3 regions of the Martinezella sp. CNPSo 3959 genome follow, and region 3 is predicted to be linked to each of the others. Evidence: predicted binding sites of a transcription regulator. Region 3 holds the regulator's gene; each other region holds the start of a gene.

Region 1 (7,125 bases), 580 kb from region 3:
GCGCGCCCAAGAAAAGGGCGTAGATTCGGTAGGTGGCGGCCGGAATGAACAGGGCGCAGCCGACAGCCGCGATCGCGAGGCCGACAACGATACCCCATTTATAGGTGATGCGCTTCACGAGCGTGCCGGCAGGCAGCGATATGATGGAGTATGCGCCGAAAAAGCAAAGCTGGATGAGCATTGCCTGGGTGTAATTGAGCTGAAAGACGCTTTTCAGGTGCGGGACCAGAATATCGTTCAGGCAGGTGATGAAGCCCCACATGAAAAAGAGTGAGGTGAGTGCGATAAGCGCGAATTGGTAATTGCCCTGGCCTTGGTGTGCGGATGCACGCGCGCTGGTGGGCGCAGAGCTTGTTGCTGAGCCAGCCACTTTTTTATCCTCGGTTTTTGTTGTTACCAGGCTTCGAGATTCGAGCCGGACGAAAAGCCCGAACGGGCCGAAAGAAGAACTGGCGGCGGCTTGCCGAGATACCCGCGGGAAACGCAGAATCCCGAAGCCGCTTCAATCGATATAATCGATTGGATTATCATTGGTAGCTTGCTAGGCATGCGGATTCTGCAATGCTGCAATGCAATCGCTTGCAAGAGTGGAATGTCTAGCCATGCCTTCCGGCTTTTGGGCGGCCTCTTCGATTGGGGCCGCTGCCGACGTCAGTCGAGGCTATGCAAATAGCCGAGAACGGCGCGTTTCACGCGCAGAGCCAGCTGGTTTTTATCCGTGTCGCCATGGTCCCCTGCGGCATCGACCATTCCCTTGATGATGGCGACCACGTCGCGGCTTGCCACTTCTATATCGGCCTGCGGCGGCAAATCCGGTCGCAGCAGGGTTGCACGCGTGAGCTCGAAGAATCGCCGTTTGACTGCTTCGGTGGCGGCATCGAGCGGCAGCCGCGCCTCCTCGAAATCGAGCAAGCGGGCAAGCGCCGGCCGGCGAAGCTGCTGCTCGACGCAAGGGAGGATGAGCGCCGATAGGGCCTCGCTGCCGGTAGGCCTGTCGGCGGCAATTTCCGCCTCTGCGACGAGGCGGGAAGTCTCGCGCAGGATCAAGGCTCCGATCAGCGCATCCTTGCGTGGAAAATACTGATAGAGCGAGCCGACGCTGACGCCGGCTTTCTCCGCGACGGCATTGGTGGAGAAGGCTTCATGGCCGCGCTCTTCCAAAATGCGAGCCGCAGCCTCCACGATGGCTTCGACCGTTGCGAGCGAGCGGGCTTGCTTTGGCGCTTTTCTCGGCGCGGGACGGCTATGGAGCGGACTTTCGGGCATGTTCCTGGAATGCGAGTAGCAAAAAGCGAATTATCGCTCATATTACAGGCCGCGACCCAACGAAACAAGCATTTCAGCGAACATGCCGGGATTGAGTTCCCAGGCAGGGCGGAGAGCGCTTGTGCGAACGACAAGGGAATTGACGCATGTCCAACGAAATTAGATCAGCGATCGTAACCGGCGCATCAAAGGGCATCGGCGCCGCCATTGCGAAGCAGCTTGCCGCCGACGGCTTTCAGATCGTCGTCAATTACGCATCGAGTTCCGAAGAGGCCGCCGATGTTGTCGCCGGTATCGCCGCGGCGGGTGGTCGCGCGATTGCGGTCCGTGCGGATGTCGCCGATGCCGCGGCCGTGACCGCATTGTTCGATCGCGCCGAAGCGGAGTTCGGAAAGGTCGACGTGCTCGTTAACAATGCCGGGATCAGCAAATTCTCGCCACTGGCCGAGGTTTTGGATGAGGATTTTCGGCAGCAGGTTGCCGTCAATCTGACGGGCACCTTCAATGGAATGCGAGAAGGGGCGAGGCGGGTGCGCGATGGCGGCCGCATCATCAATCTCTCCACTAGCATTATCGGTCACTACCCCCCCGGCAACGGCGTTTACGCGGCGACCAAAGCGGCGGTGGAGGCGATGACCCATATCCTTGCGAAGGAACTCGGCCCACGCGGCGTCACGGTCAATGCAGTCGCGCCGGGGCCGATCGCGACCGAATTGCTGTTCAAGGGGCGGTCCGAGGCGCTGATCCAGCGGCTGATAAACGACATCCCGCTCGGGCGCCTCGGGCTGCCGGAGGATATCGCCCAGATCGTATCGTTTCTGGCCGGCTCGCATAGTGGCTGGGTCAACGGACAGATCATCAGGGCAAATGGCGGGCGCAACTAAAGTGGCGCAGCGCGGCGCAAGAGCCTTTGCGGCAGAAGGATCGTCTCCTCGGGCTTGACCCGAGGATCCAAGCACAAGCCTCTTTGTTGCGTAATTGATTGCCGTGTCAGACGACTTTGTCGCCGCCCAGAACGCGGCGCTCTCGTTCGTGCCTCAAATAGACAACACGAATTTGATGGGAAGCCTGTGCGTGGATCCTCGGGTCAAGCCCGAGGATGACGGAGCGCGGGGGAGGCAAGAGGCCGCATAATCAGCCTCTTATCTTAGCGGTTGCACCGATAGGCAGCCTCTGGTCCCAAACTAGATGGCCGACCTTTTACCGCTAAACCCGCTCCACAAACCCATCCAACACCCTTTTCTGCCCCGCGCGGTCGAATTCGATGGTCAGCTTGTTGCCCTCGATTTCCGAGACGTTGCCGTTGCCGAACTTGATGTGGAAGACGCGGTCGCCGATGGCGAATTTGGAGGGTTCGGCGGAGGTGGATTTGGCCACCAGCTCGCCGTCGATGGTGCGCACCTTGGGGCCGCTCTCGCCATAGCCGATGCGCTCGACGGCGTGGCCGGAGCGGCTGCCCCAGTTGTCGCGGGTTGCATCGTTGCGGTTGGCCTGGGCGCGTTTCCAGCCGGGCGTGGAATAGGTGTTGGCGAAGGGATCTGCCTTGTCGAAGCGTGACTGGCCGTAGCCGCCGCGGCCATATCCGCCATAGGATTGTTCGACTTCGGCGACCTGAACATGCATTTCCGGCAGTTCGTCGAGGAAGCGGGAGGGGATCGTGGATTGCCAGAGACCGTGGATGCGGCGGTTGGAAACGAACCAGATGTGGCAGCGGCGCTTGGCGCGGGTGATGCCGACATAGGCGAGGCGGCGCTCTTCCTCCAGCCCGGCGCGACCGCTTTCGTCGAGCGAGCGCTGGTGTGGAAACAGGCCTTCTTCCCAGCCGGGCAGGAACACGGTGTCGAATTCCAGACCCTTGGCGGAGTGCAGCGTCATGATGGAGACGGCGTCGAGATTCTCGTTCTGCTCGGCATCCATGACGAGGGCGACGTGTTCGAGGAAGCCGCGCATGGACTCGAAGCTGTCCATGGAGCGGATGAGTTCTTTCAGGTTTTCCAGGCGCCCCGGCGCTTCCGCCGATTTGTCGTTCTTCCACATGTCCGTATAGCCGGACTCTTCGAGGATCTGCTCGGCAAGATCGGTATGCGGCGTGTTTTCGAGCAGCCCCTGCCAGCGGCGGAAGGATTGGACGACGTCGAACAGCGCCTTGCGCGCCTTCGGCTTCATCTCGTCCGTCTCGATGATGTCGGCCGCTGCCGCCAGCATCGGGATATCGCGCACACGGGCATAATCATGCAGGGCGCGAACCGTGGTATCACCGAGGCCGCGCTTCGGTGTGTTGATGATGCGCTCGAAGGCGAGATCGTCGGCCGGCTGGCAGACGAGACGGAAATAGGCCATGGCATCGCGGATTTCGAGGCGCTCGTAGAAACGCGGGCCGCCGACGACGCGATAGTTCAGGCCGAGCGTGACGAAGCGGTCTTCGAACTCGCGCATCTGGAACGAGGCGCGCACGAGGATGGCGATGTCGTTGAGATTGTGCTTGTTGCGCTGCAGCTGCTCGATCTCTTCGCCGATCGCGCGCGCTTCCTCCTCGGAATCCCAGGAGGCATGCACCTGCACCTTTATATCGTCCGGATCGGAGCGGTCGGTGAACAGCGTCTTGCCGAGCCGGCCCTCATTATGGGCGATCAGATGCGCGGCAGCGCCGAGAATATGTTCGGTGGAGCGATAGTTGCGCTCGAGCTTGATGACCTTGGCGCCCGGAAAATCCTTCTCGAAGCGCAGGATGTTGTCGACCTCAGCACCGCGCCAGCCATAGATCGACTGGTCGTCGTCGCCGACGCAGCAGACATTCTGCTGCTCGCCCTTCTGCCGCTGCGCCAGCAGGCGAAGCCACATATATTGCGCCGTGTTGGTGTCCTGATATTCGTCGACCAGGATGTAGCGGAAGCGCTGGTGATAATCCTTGAGGATATCTGGATTCTGCCGGAACATATTGATCGGATGCAGCAGGAGATCGCCGAAGTCGCAGGCGTTCAGCGTTTTCAGGCGGTTCTGGTAGGCGGCATAGAGTTCGCGGCCCTTGCCGTTGGCGAAGGCGCGCGCGTCGCCTTCCGGAATATCAGCGGGGCTGAGGCCCTTGTTCTTCCAGGTATCGATCATGCCGGCAAACTGCTTGGCCGGCCAGCGCTTGTCGTCGAGCCCTTCCGCCTGGATCAGTTGCTTGATCAGGCGAATGACATCGTCCGTGTCGAGAATGGTGAAGCTGGAGGTGAGGCCCACCAGCTCGGCATGACGGCGCAAAAGCTTGACACCGATCGAGTGGAAGGTGCCGAGCCAGGGCATGCCTTCGACCGCGCCGCCGACGAGCAGCGCGATGCGTTCCTTCATCTCACGGGCCGCCTTGTTGGTGAAGGTGACCGCGAGGATCTGGCTGGGGAAGGCGCGGTTGGTGGAGAGGATATGAGCGATGCGCGTCGTCAGCACGCGCGTCTTGCCGGTGCCTGCGCCGGCAAGCACCAGAACAGGCCCGTCGAGCGTTTCCACGGCTTCCGTCTGCTCGGCATTAAGGCCGGAAAGATAATCCGGCCGGCGGCCGCTGTCGCGTGCCGCCATGGCGCGTGCCGCGATGCCGCCGCCAATGCTGCCGGCAGCCGGCGCGGAACGGCGCGGTGCTGTGTGCTCCGGCTCCTCGTCAAAGAAGGGAATGTCGTCATGTCCAATGGTCATGCGGCCCAATGTAATGATTCTACCCCGAAAGGCAAAAGAAACGGGCCGAAATTAGAACAAAAAGTGCACATTCGCAGCTCTTGATGCGCGTTTTGCATCACGGAGCGGACATGCCGACGAGCCTGTAAAACGTGTCGTTGTCTCACCGAAGATTACAACTTTGTTTGTACCTAAATTGTGGTTTAGCAGTCGATTCACGGGAAGCAGCGGCCGCGTGAACGATGCTCGCCAATCGTCGCGCCGCGGAATAGCGCGAGCACGTCGGGGCTAAGCCAGTTATCATTCCCGCGCATAATTATGGTGAATTATGCGTTGTTCTTAGCGCATTCTTAAGCATGTTTGCTAATCATGAGGATATGTAACCGCCGGAGCGCAGGTGTTGTTTTTGCCTGGCTCCTGTTTGCCGATGCGATCGGCCCGCGCGCATGAGCGCCCGCGGCAAGGTTCCGATGTCTTCTTGTATGTGTTGCGTATTGTTGCGTTCGGAGTTCATGTGCCGTGAGTATTTTTTCGACCTTCATCAGGGTCAGTCCCTCTATGAATACAGCGCTGGAAGTGCTGAGGGACACCCAGGCCAAACTGGGTAATGCCGAACGACAGATGTCGTCGGGCCTGCGGGTTCAAACGGCGAGAGACAATGCTACGTACTGGAAAATCTCGACTTTGACGCATACTGACGTCGGTGCAATTTCGTCGGTTCAGGATGCGCTCGGTCTCGCCGCCTCGACCGTCAGCACGGCTTCCACGGGTGTCGGCAGCGCGATCGACGTCGTCACCGAGATCAGGACAAAGCTTGTTAGCGCCTATGAGACCAGCGTCGACAAGACGAAACTCAATGATGAGATTGCGCAGCTGAAAGAGCAACTGCGCAGCATCGGAGAGTCTGCGACCTTCAATGGCGTCAACTGGACCGTGCTGCGGGATGGCGCCGATCCTACCGATCCGCATGAAGTGCCGGGTTCGCTGATCCGCGGCAGCAACGGGATGGTTTCGATCGGCATGTTGAGCTATGCAGGCGTGAGTTCGACGAGCGGCCCGATCACATCGGCCGATGCGCGCTATCTGATCGATGATCAGTCGAGCGGCTCCGGCGGATATGGCGTGCTGACGTCGACGTCTTTCGCGACCGAGGCCGGGGCTGCAAGGAACTATGTGCTCGTCAGCACTCAGAACGGCAATACGAGCGGCCAGGTGGAGATCTCGCTCGATGCGAATACGACCAAAGGGGCCATCGCCGACATGGTCAACACAGTGACGGGAATGTTGAATCAGCTCAAGACGATCGGGTCCGCCTTCGGCTCCCTCGAATCGCGCATCAATCTCCAGACCGAGTTCGCCAAGAATCTGAGCGATTCCTTGACCAGCGGTGTCGGGAAGCTTGTCGATGCCGATATGGAGCAGCAATCGAGCAAGGTTCTGGCGCTGCAGGCTCAGCAGCAGCTCGGGCTGCAATCGCTCTCGATCGCCAATGCCAGCTACAATACGGCTTTGCAGCTTTTCCAGAATCTCTGAGAGCCAACCAAAATCATAAGAGGCAGAGTTATGCGTATCCTCGTTGCCTCGGTGGCTTTCGCCGTTTTTTCGCTTGGCTGGAGTGTTCGCGGTGCTGTCAGAGGCAGCGTCTGATGTCTATTATTGAAAGATTGTTGCGGAAATTGCTTCCATCCCAAAGATATAAGGGCGTCATAGATTTCTCTTCACGATATTGCCGCAATGCTTCATATCTGCTGCGGCCATCGAACCGGAGAGCGATGATTCCATGATAAAGAGAATTGCCATTCTTGCCCTAGCGGCAGCCTTTTTGAACGCATGCACGACCACCGATCCCTATACAGGTGAGCAGAAAGTTTCCAATACGGCAGGCGGTGCAGCGATCGGTGCCGGTGTCGGCGCTGTCGCAGGCCTTCTGATCGGCCATTCGCCGGCCTCGCGCCGCAATGCCGCGCTGATCGGCGCAGGCGTCGGTGCGCTCGCAGGTGCGGGCATCGGCAACTACATGGACCAGCAGGAATCCGAACTGCGTGCGCAGCTGCAGGGCACCGGCGTTTCGGTTACCCGCGTCGGCGACCGCATCATCCTCAACATGCCGTCGGCGATTACCTTCGATATCGACCAGGACGCGATCAAGCCGGAATTCTTCCCGACGCTGAATTCCGTCGCGATCGTTCTGCGCAAGTTCAACCGCAC
Region 2 (7,125 bases), on a different contig from region 3:
GGCGAAAGCCGGCTCGCGGCAAACCGAGAGGTGATCGACCGGGCGTTTTCGGCAGACACGGTGGAGGAAATTCTGAAGGCTTTGGCGGATGAACCGGGAGAATTTGCCGCAGAAGCCGCAAGCGTGATTGCCAGCCGCTCGCCGACCAGCCTGAAGCTGACCTTGCGGCTGCTCAGGGCAGGGCGAACGAGCGTCGATTTGGCCGAATGCCTCAATCGTGAACTCGGCGCCTGCAAGGGCATATTGTATAATCACGATTTCTACGAGGGCGTGCGCGCCGCCGTCATCGACAAGGACCGCAATCCGAAATGGTCTCCGGCGAGCCTTTCCGAAGTGACGGCGGATGCCATCGACCGTTTCTTCATACCGGCGCAGCCACCGCTTTTCGCAAGATAACCGATCATGGGAGGAAAACATCATGACGCGGATCGCATTCATCGGCCTCGGCAATATGGGAGGCCCGATGGCCGCCAATCTGGTCAAGGCGGGCCATGCCGTCACTGGGTTCGACCTCTCGCATGATGTGCTGAAGGCAGCCGAAGCGTCTGGCGTAAAGGCTGCCAGCGTGCTGACAGAGGCCTTGGCCGATGCCGAAGTGGTCGTGACCATGCTGCCGAAAGGCCAGCATGTCCTGACCGTCTGGGCTGACGTGCTGCGCTCCGTGCCCAAGGGAACCTTGCTGATCGACAGCTCCACCATCGATGTCGACAGTGCCCGCAAGGCTCACGCGATGGCGGCTGACGTCGGTTGTCTTTCTCTCGATGCGCCGGTGTCCGGCGGCACCGGAGGTGCCGCGGCCGGAACGTTGACCTTCATGGCTGGCGGCTCGACGGAAAGCTTTGCCGCCGCCAAACCGCTGCTCGAGGTGATGGGCAAGAAGATCGTCCATTGCGGCGATGCCGGCGCCGGCCAGGCCGCGAAGATCTGCAACAACATGATCCTCGGCATCTCCATGATCGGCGTCTGCGAGGCTTTCGTGCTCGGCGAGAAGCTTGGCCTTTCGCACCAGGCCCTCTTCGATGTCGCTTCGACCTCCTCCGGCCAATGCTGGTCGATCAATACCTACTGCCCCGTGCCCGGTCCGGTGCCGACCTCGCCCGCCAACAATGATTACAAGCCCGGCTTTGCGGCGGCGCTGATGCTCAAGGACTTGCGGCTGTCGCAGGAAGCGGCGCTCTCCAGCGGTGCGTCGACGCCTCTGGGCGCGGAGGCGGCGCAGCTCTACGCACTCTTCGAAAAGCTCGGCAATGGCGGACGCGATTTTTCGGCGATCATCGAGATGTTTCGCGAGGCGAAGTGAGGATGGCTGGATAGTTGGCCGGGTGAGGGGCTAGGCGGTAAGAGGCGGCATCAAAGAACATGCCTGACCTGCCGACCTCAATTGCTGCAACTCACCGCCACATGCCCCGCATCCGCGCACCCACATCGACGCGCACCTCTCGCGCCCGAATGGCGGCAGCGCTTTCGGCACGCGCCTGCGGCCAGCCGCAGACCTCGAAAAACTGCAGCAAGGTTGCTGGAATGAAGCGGGTGCGCGAGGCGAAGACATGCTTGTCGCCCTGCGCATGCTGGCCGTGCACGAAGAAGCGCTGCGGAATGACGAGATCGAGATTGTCCTTGGCCCGCGTCATCGCGACATAGAGCAGCCGACGCTCTTCCTCGATTTCGGCGGATGATCCGACGGCGAGGTCGGCGGGGATGCAGCCATCGACGGCATTCAGGATGAAGACCTTCGTCCATTCCTGCCCCTTGGCGGAATGAATGGTCGAGAGGATCAGATAGTCCTCGTCGAGTAGCGGCACACCCGCCTGGTCGCTGGTGGCGTCGGGCGGATCGAGCGTCAGCTCGGTGAGGAAGCGCTCACGCGAGCCGTAGCCAGCGGCAATCTGTTCGAGCTGGACGAGATCCGCCTGGCGGGTCGATGCATCCTCATGTACGCGTTCCAGATGTGGCTCGTACCATTGGCGAACGAGGCCGATTTCCGCCGGCCAGCCGGCCTTCCCGCTTTTGACCTCCCGCATCGTCTCGACAAAGGCGGTCCAATCGTCTCCCGTGCGCGGTGGCGGCGGGAGTTCGGTGAGCGCCGTGATCGGGCTTGCCTCTTCGCCGATCTGGTCGAGTACGCGCTGTGCTGTCGAAGGGCCAACGCCGGGCAGGAGCTGCATCAGGCGGAACCCCGCCACACGGTCGCGCGGGTTCTGGGCGAAGCGCAGCGCCGCAAGCATGTCCTTGACATGAGCACTGTCGAGGAATTTCAATCCACCGAACTTGACGAAGGGAATGTTGCGCCGGGTGAGTTCCACTTCGAGTGGGCCGCTGTGGCTCGAGGTGCGGAAGAGCACGGCCTGCTGCTTGAGCCTTGCGCCACCCTCGCGATTTTCCAGTATTTGATCGGCGATGTAGCGCGCCTGATCGGCCTCATCACGCACGGTCACCAGCCGCGGCCGCTCTACGCTTTGCCGCTCGGTCCGCAGGTTCTTGGTAAAGCGCTCGGAGGCAAGATCGATCACGGCATTGGCGGCGGCCAGGATCGGCTGTGTCGAGCGATAGTTGCGGTCGAGGGTAACGATATCGGCCGAGGGCGTGAAGGCCTTCGGGAAATCGAGAATGTTGCGCACGGTTGCGGCGCGGAAGGAATAGATCGACTGCGCATCGTCGCCGACGACGGTCAATCCGCGCCCATCCGGCTTCAAAGCCAGCAGGATCGAGGACTGCAGCCGGTTCGTATCCTGATATTCGTCGACAAGCACGTGGTCAAAGCGGCTGCCGATATCCTCGGCGATCAGCGGCTCCTGCAGCATATGTGCCCAGTAGAGCAGCAGGTCGTCGTAATCGAGCACGTTCTGCACCTGCTTTGCCTCGACATAGGCAGCGAAAAGATCGCGCAGCTGCTTTTCCCACATGGCGCACCAGGGGAAGAAGTCGCGCAGCACGCCGTCGAGGGGCGCTTCCGCATTGACGGAACGGGAGTAGATGGCAAGGCATGTCGCCTTTGTCGGGAAGCGATTCTCTGTCTTCGAGAAGCCGAGGTCGTGGCGCGCCAGATTCATGAGGTCGGCGCTGTCTTCCCGGTCGTGGATCGTGAAGACGGGATCGATGCCGATCTGTTCTGCATAATCCCGGAGCAGGCGCGCACCGATACCATGGAACGTGCCGGTCCAGGCAAGTGCATCGGCGGTGATGCCGGAATTCGCACCCAGCACCTCGCGGCAGATGCGCTCGACACGGCGGCCCATTTCGGCTGCGGCGCGGCGCGAAAAGGTCATCAGCAGAATACGACGGGGGTCTGCGCCTTTGACGATCAGATGCGCGACGCGATGGGCAAGCGTGTTTGTCTTGCCGGAGCCGGCTCCCGCTATGACGAGCAGCGGCCCGGCAATATGACCGTCGCCCGCAGTCGTGCCGTGTTCCACCGCCAGCCGTTGCTCCGGGTTCAGCTTTTCCAGATAGGCGGCGGTCATCAACTCTCCTGACTATCTCCGGCGGCCGGCACGGAGCGCGATATGCGGCGAATCGCAAACGCGAAAATATAGGAACGTTCTATGGATGTTCCGAATCGCTAAAGCCTGTCAAGATGAGCAGGGCCTGCACGCGGATGTGACCTCTGGCGCAAGAATCTTATCGGGATTTGCATTCGCCCGGCTCGAAAAGGATCTTCGTCATGCTTATGTATCATTTCGGCGCAGCATTTTGAGTTTTTGGGGCTTCGTAATGCGTAGAATGAAGGTTTCAAAACATGAACGAAACGATTGCCACCGGGCTGCGTCTGCCTAGCGGCCTCGTGGCCTTGTCGGACGGCCGCCTCGCGGTCGTAGAAATGGATGCCAGCCGCCGCTGTCTGAAACTTTTCGACGCAAGCGGCGTACCGCAGGAACTTTGCCGGGTCGGCGGCTGGCCGATGGGGATTGCGGCGGATGGTGACGGATGTTTCTGGGTCGCCAATGGCCCGGAGAATTCCCTTGTCAGATTATCGGCGCAAGGCCGCGTCCTGCAGGTCATTGAAGGCAGCGCCGATGGTCCGTTTCTCCATCCGAATGCACTCGCTTTCGGACCTGACGGCCTGCTTTACATGACTGATTCCGGCATCCCTCTTGCCAATCTTCTCGAAGGCGGCCACATCCATCCCGATTTCTTCAAGGCGGCTTATAATGGCTGTGTCTATCAGATCGATCCGGCCGAGGGCCGGGTCATCCGGGTCCTGGCAGCCGGCTTGCTCTTTGCGAGCGGCATTGCCTTCGATGCCGACGGATTGCTCTATTATAGCGAAACGCTGACCGGAAAAATCTATCGGCAGGTCGTGGGCGGCAGGCAGGAAATGTTTGTCCAGTCGATGACATCGCCTGCCGTCAATGCGCTGCGCGGACCGGCAGGCCTCGCTTTTGATCGCAATGGCATGCTGTATTGTGCCATGTACGGCCTGGGTGAAATTTCTATGGTGGACGCCGAGGGAAAAATGGCCGGCCATATCCGCACCGACGGCACAAGGCCAGCCAATATCGCCTTCACCGTGGACGGCAAGCATTTGCTCGTCAGCGAGCAGGAAAACGGTGTTGTGGAAAAGATTACGGCCCCGCGTCCGGGCTTGCCTTTGCATATGCCGCCGATTTCGTAAGCGGCTGGTAGACATGCCCGGAAGCCGGGCATGTCCTCTTTTCATATATTAAGCAGCAGGAATCTGCTTGTTGTCCTTACCGGGCTTGCCGTCTGCCGATGCCGTGTCATTGGCGACCGGCTTGGCATGACGGCGACGCCAGTCGCCGAGGAACAGCAGGATCGGCGCCGCGATGAAGACCGATGAGGCGCCGGCGACGAGGATGCCGAACACCATCGGGATCGCGAAGCTGGAGACGGCGCTGCCGCCCCAGATCGCCATCGGCACCAACGCCAGGAAGGCGGTGGCGTTGGTATAGAGGCTTCGCGCCAGGGTCTCGTTGATCGACTTGTCAATGATGTCGCGCAGCGGCATCGACTTGTAGAGCCGCATGTTTTCACGCATGCGGTCATAGACCACGACCTTGTCGTTCACCGAATATCCCACAAGCGTCAGGATCGCGGCGATGGCCGTCAGGTTGAAATCGAGGCCGGTGATCGCGAAGAAGCCGATCGCCTTGGTCACATCGAGCACCAGCGTGACGATGGCGCCGACCGCGAACGGCCATTCGAACCGCACCCAGATATAGACGAGCATCGCCAGGCTGGCGATTACGACTGACAGGATACCGGCCCAGGCAAGCTCGCCCGAGACCTTAGGGCCGATGACATCGGTGCCTTCGATGGTCGCGCCGGGGTCGATCTTGACGATTTCCGCCTTGAGCTTGGTCACTGCCGCCGTCTGCGCCTCTTCGCCGCCGTCCTGGCGCTGGGCGCGGACAAGAAGGCTATTGTTGTCGCCGAAGGACTGCAGTGCGATTTCGCCGAGGCCGAGCGTGTTCAAGCCCTCGCGGAACGTAGACAGATCGGCTGCGTCCTTGGTCTTGACCGACATCTGGATGCCGCCGCGGAAATCGACGCCGTAGTTGAGGCCCGGATGGATGAACAGAACCACCGAGGCGATCGACAGGATCGCCGAGACGGTGACGCCGAAGAAGCGGGCCTTCATGAACTGGATGTGCTTGTCATAAGGGCTGAAGGGGATCAGCGGCCTGATGTTGATCACCTTCAGCTTGCGGCGACGGGTGATGGCGATCATCACGACGCGCACGAAGGCGACGGAGGTGAACATCGAGATGATGAGGCCGAGACCCATGGTCACGGCAAAGCCGCGAACCGGGCCGGAGCCGAAGTAGAACAGGATGGCGGCGGCGATGAGCGCCGTCATGTTGCCGTCGATGATCGTCGAATATGCCTTCTTGAAGCCATTATCGATGGCGGCGAAGGCGCCGCGGCCCTTGCGGGTTTCTTCGCGGATGCGCTCGTTGATGAGAACGTTGGCATCAACCGCAAGGCCGATGCCAAGGACGATACCGGCGATGCCCGGCAGCGTCAGCGTGGCGCCGACAAGCGTCAGAGCCGAGAAAGTCAGGACCGTGTGGATGAGCAGCGCGACATTGGCGAGAATGCCCCAGGCGCCATAGAGCACGAAGATGAAGGCGGCAACCAAGACGAAGCCGACGAGGCCGCTATAGATGCCCTTCTGGATCGCGTCGCTACCGAGATCGGCGCCGACGGTGCGTTCTTCGATGACGGTGAGCTTGGCGGGCAGAGCGCCGGCGCGCAGCAGGGCTGCAAGCGTGGTGGCGCTGTCGGCGGTGAAATTGCCGGAGATCTGGCCCGAACCGCCGGTGATCGGCTCGCGGATATTCGGTGCGCTCAGCACCTTGTTGTCGAGAACGATTGCAAAGGGCCTGCCGACATTTTCGCGGGTGATTTCGGCAAAGCGGTTGGCGCCGGCGCTGTCGAAGCGGAAGGTGACGAGCGGCTCATGCGTGTTCGGATCGAAGCTGACGCGGGCGTCCGTCAGGCGGTCACCCGACAGTTCGATGCGGTCGAGAACCGGATAGCTGTTGCCCTGCTCGTCCTTCATGATGGTGACGCCGGGGCCGGGATTGTTCGGATCGACATTGCCGGCGAGCAGGTGGAAGGACATCTTCGCGGTCGAGCCGAGAAGCTCGCGCAGATGCGACGGATCCTGTGCACCCGGAAGCTGGACGAGAACGCGGTTCGGGCCGACGCGCTGAATGGTCGGCTCGGCGACGCCCACCTGGTCGACGCGCTTGCGGATGACTTCAAGGCTCTGCTGAACGGCTGAATCCACATTGGCGGAAATGCCGGCTTGCGAGAAGGACATCGCGATCGTCGCGCCATTCGGCGTGATGTTGAGATCGGATTGACCGGCTGAGAGGCCGGATGTGATCGTGTTGGCAAGCGTGCGCAGTTGCGTCACTGCATCGCTGCTCTGCGAGGGATCAGTGAGCGTCACGACGATCTGATCGCCGTTGCGGACGATCGAGCGGGTCTGGATGTTCTTGTCGCGCAGCACGCGACGTGCGTCCTGCTGCAGCGACTGCAGTCGGCCGTTCGTCAGGTCCTTCTCATCGACTTCGAGAACGAGATAGGAACCGCCACGAAGGTCGAGACCGAGCGAAACCTGGCTATGCGGCAGCCAGGACGGAATCTTGTTGAGAA
Region 3 (7,125 bases):
CGGTCGAGTCGTGATAGAAGGCAGAGAGCGCGCCGACACAGCCGCACATGACGGCCATCGGATGCGCGTCACGGCGGAAGCCTGTGAAGAAGCGCGACATCTGCTCATGCACCATCGTGTGGTGGGTCACGCGATAGTCGAAGTCCTTCTTCTGCGCTGCCGTCGGCAGTTCGCCGTAGAGAAGGAGGTAGCAGACTTCCAGGAAATCGCCGTGTTCGGCCAGCTGATCGATCGGATAACCGCGGTGCAGCAGAACGCCTTCGTCGCCATCGATATAGGTGATGCTCGACTCGCACGATGCGGTGGAGGTGAAACCAGGATCGTAAGTGAAAGTAGAGGTGTTCTTATAAAGGGCACCAATATCAATGACACTCGGGCCGATGGTTCCGGTCTTGACCGGCAGGTCCACCGTCTTTTCACCCCAAGTTAGTTTCGCGCTTTGTTCCGTCATGCTGATCCTCCAAGATTTGGCGGGATTGACGCCATAAAAAGCGCCAAAAGGTTAAGCGACTACCGACTAGCTATATGATCCAGAGCCTAATGCCAAGTTATCCTAACGCTGAATTGTGCAATGCAGTATCAACTTTTGGGCACTGCAGAAGCGCCCTTTCGTATGCTACGCCGGGAAACCGGCCCAATTGAGCTTTGTTCCCGCCGATTTCAGTTGAATTCACTGTGTGGTGACGGCACAAATCGCGCAGAAGCTGTAATTTGGCGCGGGGGCAGTCAGCGAGTGCCTAATTTGGAGGCATCCGACCAGCAGGAAGAGAGCAGGGACGTCACCGCGTCTCCGCAACCTCGCGCCTTTTCCACCGCGATTACCCCTAGCGCCAAAGCGCGACAATGGGAACGAACACAGGATCAGGCGCCGCTGACGTCGCGTTTGCTGCGTGTTCCGAAGCGCCTTGGAACCGCTGTCCTCGGCTTGATTGCGGAGGAGGCGGCCCATGGCCGTGCTGTTCTTTTCGCACCGATCTATATGGGTTTGGGTGCGATTATCTGGTTCGAGGCGCAAATCGATCCGCCTCCGCAGGCGTTTCTCGCAGGCCTCGTTCTGTTTGCTTTGGGTTTTTTGCTAAAGCGCGATGCGGGCAGGCTGCTTCATCACACACTTTTCGCCGGTATGCTCATCTGCCTGGGCATGGCGCTGGCCCAGTGGGAAAGTTGGCGGGTTTCCACCGTCATGCTCGACTCGGCCGTGACGACGACCGTGACCGGGCAGATCGAGCGACGGGAATCCTATGACAATGGGCGCTGGCGCTATGTCGTCCGCGTCGAGGCGACGGAAAAACCCTCTATCCGCCGCGCACCCCAGCGGGTTACGGTCTTCGTGCGCAAGCAGGCGGAGTCGTTCGATCTGGGGGATCGGATCCGGGGCAGGGCGCGCCTGACACCTCCGGCCGGACCGGCATTGACGGGTCTTAACGATTTCGCTTTCAGCTCTTATTTCAACGGCATCGGCGCGAATGGCTTTGCCTACGGAACGCCGGAATTATTGTCGCCATCCGGTGACGATGCTGCCGGCTCGTTACTGGATGCGGCCGATATCTGGCTCGCTGGCCTGCGCAACAGCATCGGCGACCGCATCAGGCAAACCTTGCCTGGAGACACCGGCGCCTTTGCAGCAGCACTTGTCACCGATGAGCGACGTGCGATCTCGAAGGATACGACCGAAGCCCTGAGAATTGCCGGCCTGACCCACATCATTGCAATTTCCGGCCTCAACATGGCGCTGTCGGCCGGCATCTTCTATGTCGGTCTGCGCTATTTGTTCAGCCTGTTTCCCGGTGTCGTCCAGGCCTGGCCGACGAAGAAGTTCGCAGCCTTCGGCGCGCTTCTAACGGTAACGGCCTATTACCTCATTTCCGGATTCGGCGTCTCCGCCGAGCGCGCCTTCATCATGATGGCGATCATGCTGGTGGCCGTGCTTTTCGACAGGCCATCCATCAGCTTGCGCAATGTGGCGCTCTCAGCCATCGTCATCCTGGTCTTGTCACCGTCTCAGGTACTCGGTCCGAGTTTCCAGATGTCTTACGCCGCAACGCTGGCGCTGGTATCAGGCTATTCGCTCTGGAAACGACGGCGGCATCGCGAAAACATCCTGCCGCGCATCCGTCTGTTAAGTCCGCTACTGTTCGTCACACGCTTCTTTGGAGGCGTGATGTCGACCTCGTTCATCGGCGGTGCGTCGACGGCCATCTTCTCGATCGAGCACTTTCACCGGTTGGCGACATATGGACTTGCTGCCAACCTTGCGGCCATGCCCGTCGTCTCTTTCATCGTCATGCCCTTCGGTATGATGGCGATGCTGCTGATGCCTTTCGGAATCGATGGACCGTTCTGGAAAGTCACCGGAGAGGGACTGGAGCTTGTGATCGCTATTGCAAAAACGGTGGCTGGGTGGGGAGGTGATATCACTTTCGGCCGCCAGCCCAGCTGGCTGATGCCGACTTTCATCGCCGGCTTCCTGATCATGAGCATGTTGCGGACCCGGCTTCGCCATCTGGGCCTGTTGCTGCTGCTGTCATCTGTCGGTGTGGCCGCGTTCGGCTCTGGTGTGCCGAAGCCGGATCTGATGATCTCGGAAGATGGTATTCTGGTTGCCTTGCGCCAGGATGATATCCTCGCCACCAATCGCGAGAGACCGCAGGCCTTCATCTTCGAGCAATGGCAAAAAGCACTGGTCGCAGCCGAACATCAACCGCCGACCATGCTTCCGACCGATAGCCGGCTTCCGCAGATCAGCAAGACGGATCGGCACAAGCGACTAAGTAACGAGGAGGAGAAGGCGGTCCGCACCGCAATGGAAGAAGCTTTGGACCGCACCATGCAAGGCAGCTTTGCCTGTCAGAAGGGAGCATGGTGTGTCGCCATGCTCGAAAACGGCGCGATATTGGTCACCATCGAGAACGCGGCCTATCTGCCCGCGGCTTGCGACACCGGGAGCATTGTCGTGACGCCAATCCGGCTGCGGCTGGATCATTGCCGTTCCGGAGCAACGCTCATAACCGGTGCGACATTGCGCAAAACCGGCTCCATTGAAATGGTGCTTACCTCAGACACACCCATTATATCCGCCGCATTCAATAACCCGCAGCGCCCATGGACCAGGCATCGAACCTATGATTGGCGCACCGGCAAATTCGACGCGCCAATTGCAAAGGCGCCGCCAGTCCCGGACAATTCACCGGTCAGTGATAGCGACGAATAAGGCCGACGAGCTTGCCCTGAACCTTGACGCGATCTGGCCCGAAGATGCGGGTTTCATAGGCTGGGTTCGCGGCTTCCAGCGCGATGGAGGCACCCTTGCGACGGAAGCGCTTCAAGGTAGCTTCTTCATCGTCGACGAGTGCAACGACGATATCGCCGGGATTGGCCGTGGTCGAATTGCGGATAATGACCGTATCGCCGTCGAAAATTCCGGCGTCGATCATCGAATCCCCTCGAACTTCAAGCGCATAATGTTCGCCGGAGCCGAGCATGTCGGCGGGAACGGTAATGTCGTGCGTATTGTTCTGGATGGCCGAGATCGGAACGCCGGCTGCGATGCGACCCATCACCGGTACGGACGCCGAGCCGTTGTGATCGTCATTTGCCACCTTCGACGGAGCGGGCGGGGCAACGGGCTGCGGCTTGCCGAGGCTGCCCTCGATGACGCTCGGCGAAAAGCCGCGACGCGGCTGAAGGCTGGGATTATAAGCATCCGGGAGCTTGATGACTTCGAGAGCCCTGGCCCTGTTCGGCAGCCGGCGGATAAAGCCGCGCTCCTCCAGCGCCGTGATCAGACGATGGATACCGGATTTGGATGCCAAATCCAATGCATCCTTCATCTCGTCGAAGGACGGCGGAACACCGGATTCCTTCATGCGTTCGTGAATGAAGAGAAGCAGTTCCTGCTGCTTGCGCGTCAACATCGTCTTGGAACCCCAGAATCAAGAAAAGCCGTGAAACAAATCCAGAACGGACACTATATGTTCCATATGTGTTCCGCAAGTGCTTAAATTTCGGTAAAGCCTTGTAGTGTCAGTTAAATAATTACGACTTACGAATGGGTCGGCTTAGGATGTTGAGACGTTATATAGGCCGCAACCATTTGAAAAATATAGAAAATATCGCCATTTCCGTTCTCGGGCTTTGCTGCTCGGTCGGCGTATTCAAGAAGCGGATCCATATTGGACGTCATTGGCCACACGCGTTGACGGTAAGAATCAGCAATCACGTTTGTGAGATTGCTTTCGGTCCTGTCCCTGTGCGTTGAGTGTTCCATGCTCCTATCTTGAATTACGCGGGGGAAGGGCGCAAATCTGCTGCCAAAGGCAGATAGGAGGAACCATGATTTCGTCACCGCACCCGCTGGATCATCTCGTGCTGCCGACCGTCAATATCGCTCTGGCGCGCGAACGCCTCGGCAAGCTCGGTTTCACGGTGGCTCCGGATGCGCGTCATCCCTTTGGCACGCAGAACGCCTGCGTCTTCTTTGCCGATAAAACCTATCTCGAACCCCTGAGCGTGGCATCTCCGGAGCAGTGCGAGAAGAGCATTTTGGACGGCAATGTTTTCGTCGCGCGCGATCAGGCTTATCGTTTCCGGGTGGGGGAAGATGGTTTTTCGGCCGTGGTGTTCGGCACGGATGATGCGGTGGCGGATGACGAGCGCTTCAACGCGGCGGCGATTTCCGCTGGGCGAATGCTGGATTTTTCCCGTCCGATGAAGATGCCGGACGGAACGGAAACCACGGCCGGCTTTCGTCTCGCCTTTGCCGCTGATCTGCGCGCGCCAGACTTTCTCGCCTTCTGCTGTCAGCGCATCAATCCGCTGCCGGCTGACCGCAGCGTGCTTGAGCGTCACGAGAACGGCGTGACCGGCATTGCGCGGGTAGCGCTTTGCGCGCCGCAACCGGCCGTCTATCGCCGCTTCTTCGAAGACGTTGTCGGCAGCCCGCAAATAACGGAGCATTCCTTCGGCTTGACCATCAAGGCGGCCAACGCCGATCTGGAGATTTTGACGCCGGAAGGCATGGAGGCGTTCTATGATCTGCCTGTTCGCACGACTGATCCGGGGCTCAGGGCGCGGGCAATCCTTTTCAAAACACGCGATCTTTCCGTGACATCGTCGCATTTCACTGCTAACGGCGTCACCTATACGCGTAAGAACAATCGTCTATTGGCGAGGTTGGCGCCCGGTCAGGGCGCATTGTTCGCCTTTGAGGAGACAAAATGAGCACAAATTCCGAAGTCACCGTCGGCGAGGGTGCCTCCAAGGTCCTTTTTTCCAATACTGCAAAGCTGTCGCTGATCGCCGGCCCCTGTCAGATGGAAAGCCGCGATCATGCCTTTATGATTGCCGGCGTGCTGAAGGAACTCTGCGGCAAGCTCGGCATCGGCCTTATCTACAAGTCCTCCTTCGACAAGGCGAACCGCACATCGCTGTCGGGCAAGCGCGGCATCGGCCTGGAGAAGGCCTTGGAAATTTTTGCCGACCTCAAGAAGGAATATGGCTTTCCCGTCCTGACCGACATCCACACGGAAGAGCAGTGCGCCATCGTTGCCAAGACGGTCGATATCCTGCAGATCCCGGCCTTCCTGTCGCGCCAGACAGACCTTCTGGTTGCCGCTGCCAAGACTGGCCGCGTGGTCAACGTCAAGAAAGGCCAGTTCCTGGCGCCATGGGATATGAAGAACGTGCTTGCCAAGCTGAACGAAAGCGGCAATCCGAATATTCTTCTTTGCGAGCGCGGCGCCTCCTTTGGCTATAATACGCTGGTCTCGGATATGCGCTCGCTGCCGATCATGGCGGCGATGGGCGCGCCCGTCATCTTCGACGCGACCCATTCCGTGCAGCAGCCAGGCGGGCAGGGCGGTTCGACCGGCGGCGATCGCCGGTTCGTCGAGACGCTGGCACGCGCCGCGGTCGCTGTCGGCGTCGCCGGTGTTTTTGTCGAGACACATGAGGACCCGGACAATGCACCGTCCGATGGCCCGAACATGGTCTATCTGAAGGATATGCCGCGGCTTCTGGAAAAGCTGCTGGCCTTCGACGCTATCGCCAAGGCCTGAAACGTAGCCGGCATTCAACAGGCTGACATGAACTTGCGTTACGGGCCTGTAGGAGTGCCAAATCGCGGCGCGGATCGCCATTGAAATTTCCGCGCCTTCGATTAAGACGATTTAAATCGATTTATAAACCAGCGAGCAGGGAGCTATCATGACCGCAATCACCGACATTATCGCCCGCGAGATTCTCGACAGCCGTGGCAATCCGACCGTTGAAGTCGATGTCTACCTCGAAGACGGCAGCTTGGGCCGCGCGGCGGTTCCGTCGGGTGCGTCGACCGGCGCACATGAAGCCGTCGAGCTTCGCGATGGCGGCAAGCGCTACCATGGCAAGGGTGTCGAGAAGGCCGTCGAAGCCGTCAATTCGGAAATCTTCGATGCGATCGGCGGCATGGATGCCGAAAACCAGATCCAGCTCGACAACATCATGATCGAGCTCGATGGCACGCCGAACAAGTCGCGCCTTGGCGCCAATGCCATCCTCGGCGTCTCGCTCGCCGTTGCCAAGGCTGCTGCCCAGAGTGCCAACCTGCCGCTCTACCGTTATGTCGGCGGCGCTCACGCCCGCCTGCTGCCGGTTCCGATGATGAACATCATCAACGGTGGCGCTCATGCCGACAACCCGATCGACTTCCAGGAATTCATGATCCTGCCGATCGGCGCCGACTCGATCCGCGAAGCCGTCCGCATGGGTTCGGAAGTCTTCCACGTTCTGAAGAAGGAACTGGCATCGCAAGGCCACAACACCAACGTCGGCGACGAAGGCGGTTTCGCACCGGGCCTTTCCAGCGCGCCTGCAGCTCTCGACTTCATCATGAAGTCGATCGAGAAGGCGGGCTACAAGCCGGGCGAAGAAATCGCTCTCGGCCTCGATTGCGCCTCGACCGAATTCTTCAAGGACGGCAAGTACGTTCTTGAAGGCGAAGGCCGTACGCTGGAATCCGGCGCCATGGCTGAATACCTCGCAGAACTCGCCGCCAAGTATCCGATCGTTTCGATCGAAGACGGCATGGCTGAAGACGATTGGGAAGGCTGGAAGACGCTGACCGACCTCATCGGCAAGAAGACGCAG

What was found. Region 3 encodes LexA, which represses DNA repair genes until DNA is damaged. Its sites were predicted from a motif close to TGTTCNNNNTGTGTTCNG; they were not measured.
Region 1: a site for LexA is predicted at 4,991-5,008, ahead of AC13RE_RS03805 (ATP-dependent helicase). Genes of this name have one in related genera too.
Region 2: a site for LexA is predicted at 3,537-3,554, ahead of AC13RE_RS12855 (ATP-dependent helicase). Genes of this name have one in related genera too.

The regions. Positions count from the first base shown of each region.
Region 1 covers NZ_JBXSOV010000001.1:745,468-752,592, reverse strand. Annotated here, with positions in the region: gene AC13RE_RS03820 (sugar MFS transporter) at 1-370, opposite strand, end outside; gene AC13RE_RS03815 (TetR/AcrR family transcriptional regulator) at 652-1,266, opposite strand; gene AC13RE_RS03810 (SDR family oxidoreductase) at 1,413-2,150, shown strand; gene AC13RE_RS03805 (ATP-dependent helicase) at 2,473-4,938, opposite strand; gene AC13RE_RS03800 (flagellin N-terminal helical domain-containing protein) at 5,476-6,450, shown strand; gene AC13RE_RS03795 (YiaD family glycine zipper/OmpA-like lipoprotein) at 6,698-7,125, shown strand, end outside.
Region 2 covers NZ_JBXSOV010000004.1:87,064-94,188, forward strand. Annotated here, with positions in the region: gene AC13RE_RS12845 (enoyl-CoA hydratase/isomerase family protein) at 1-396, shown strand, start outside; gene mmsB (3-hydroxyisobutyrate dehydrogenase) at 419-1,300, shown strand; gene AC13RE_RS12855 (ATP-dependent helicase) at 1,392-3,461, opposite strand; gene AC13RE_RS12860 (SMP-30/gluconolactonase/LRE family protein) at 3,737-4,612, shown strand; gene secD (protein translocase subunit SecD) at 4,661-7,125, opposite strand, start outside.
Region 3 covers NZ_JBXSOV010000001.1:168,404-175,528, forward strand. Annotated here, with positions in the region: gene gltA (citrate synthase) at 1-451, opposite strand, end outside; gene AC13RE_RS00915 (ComEC/Rec2 family competence protein) at 743-3,211, shown strand; gene lexA (transcriptional repressor LexA) at 3,192-3,914, opposite strand; gene AC13RE_RS00925 (VOC family protein) at 4,333-5,220, shown strand; gene kdsA (3-deoxy-8-phosphooctulonate synthase) at 5,217-6,056, shown strand; gene eno (phosphopyruvate hydratase) at 6,205-7,125, shown strand, end outside.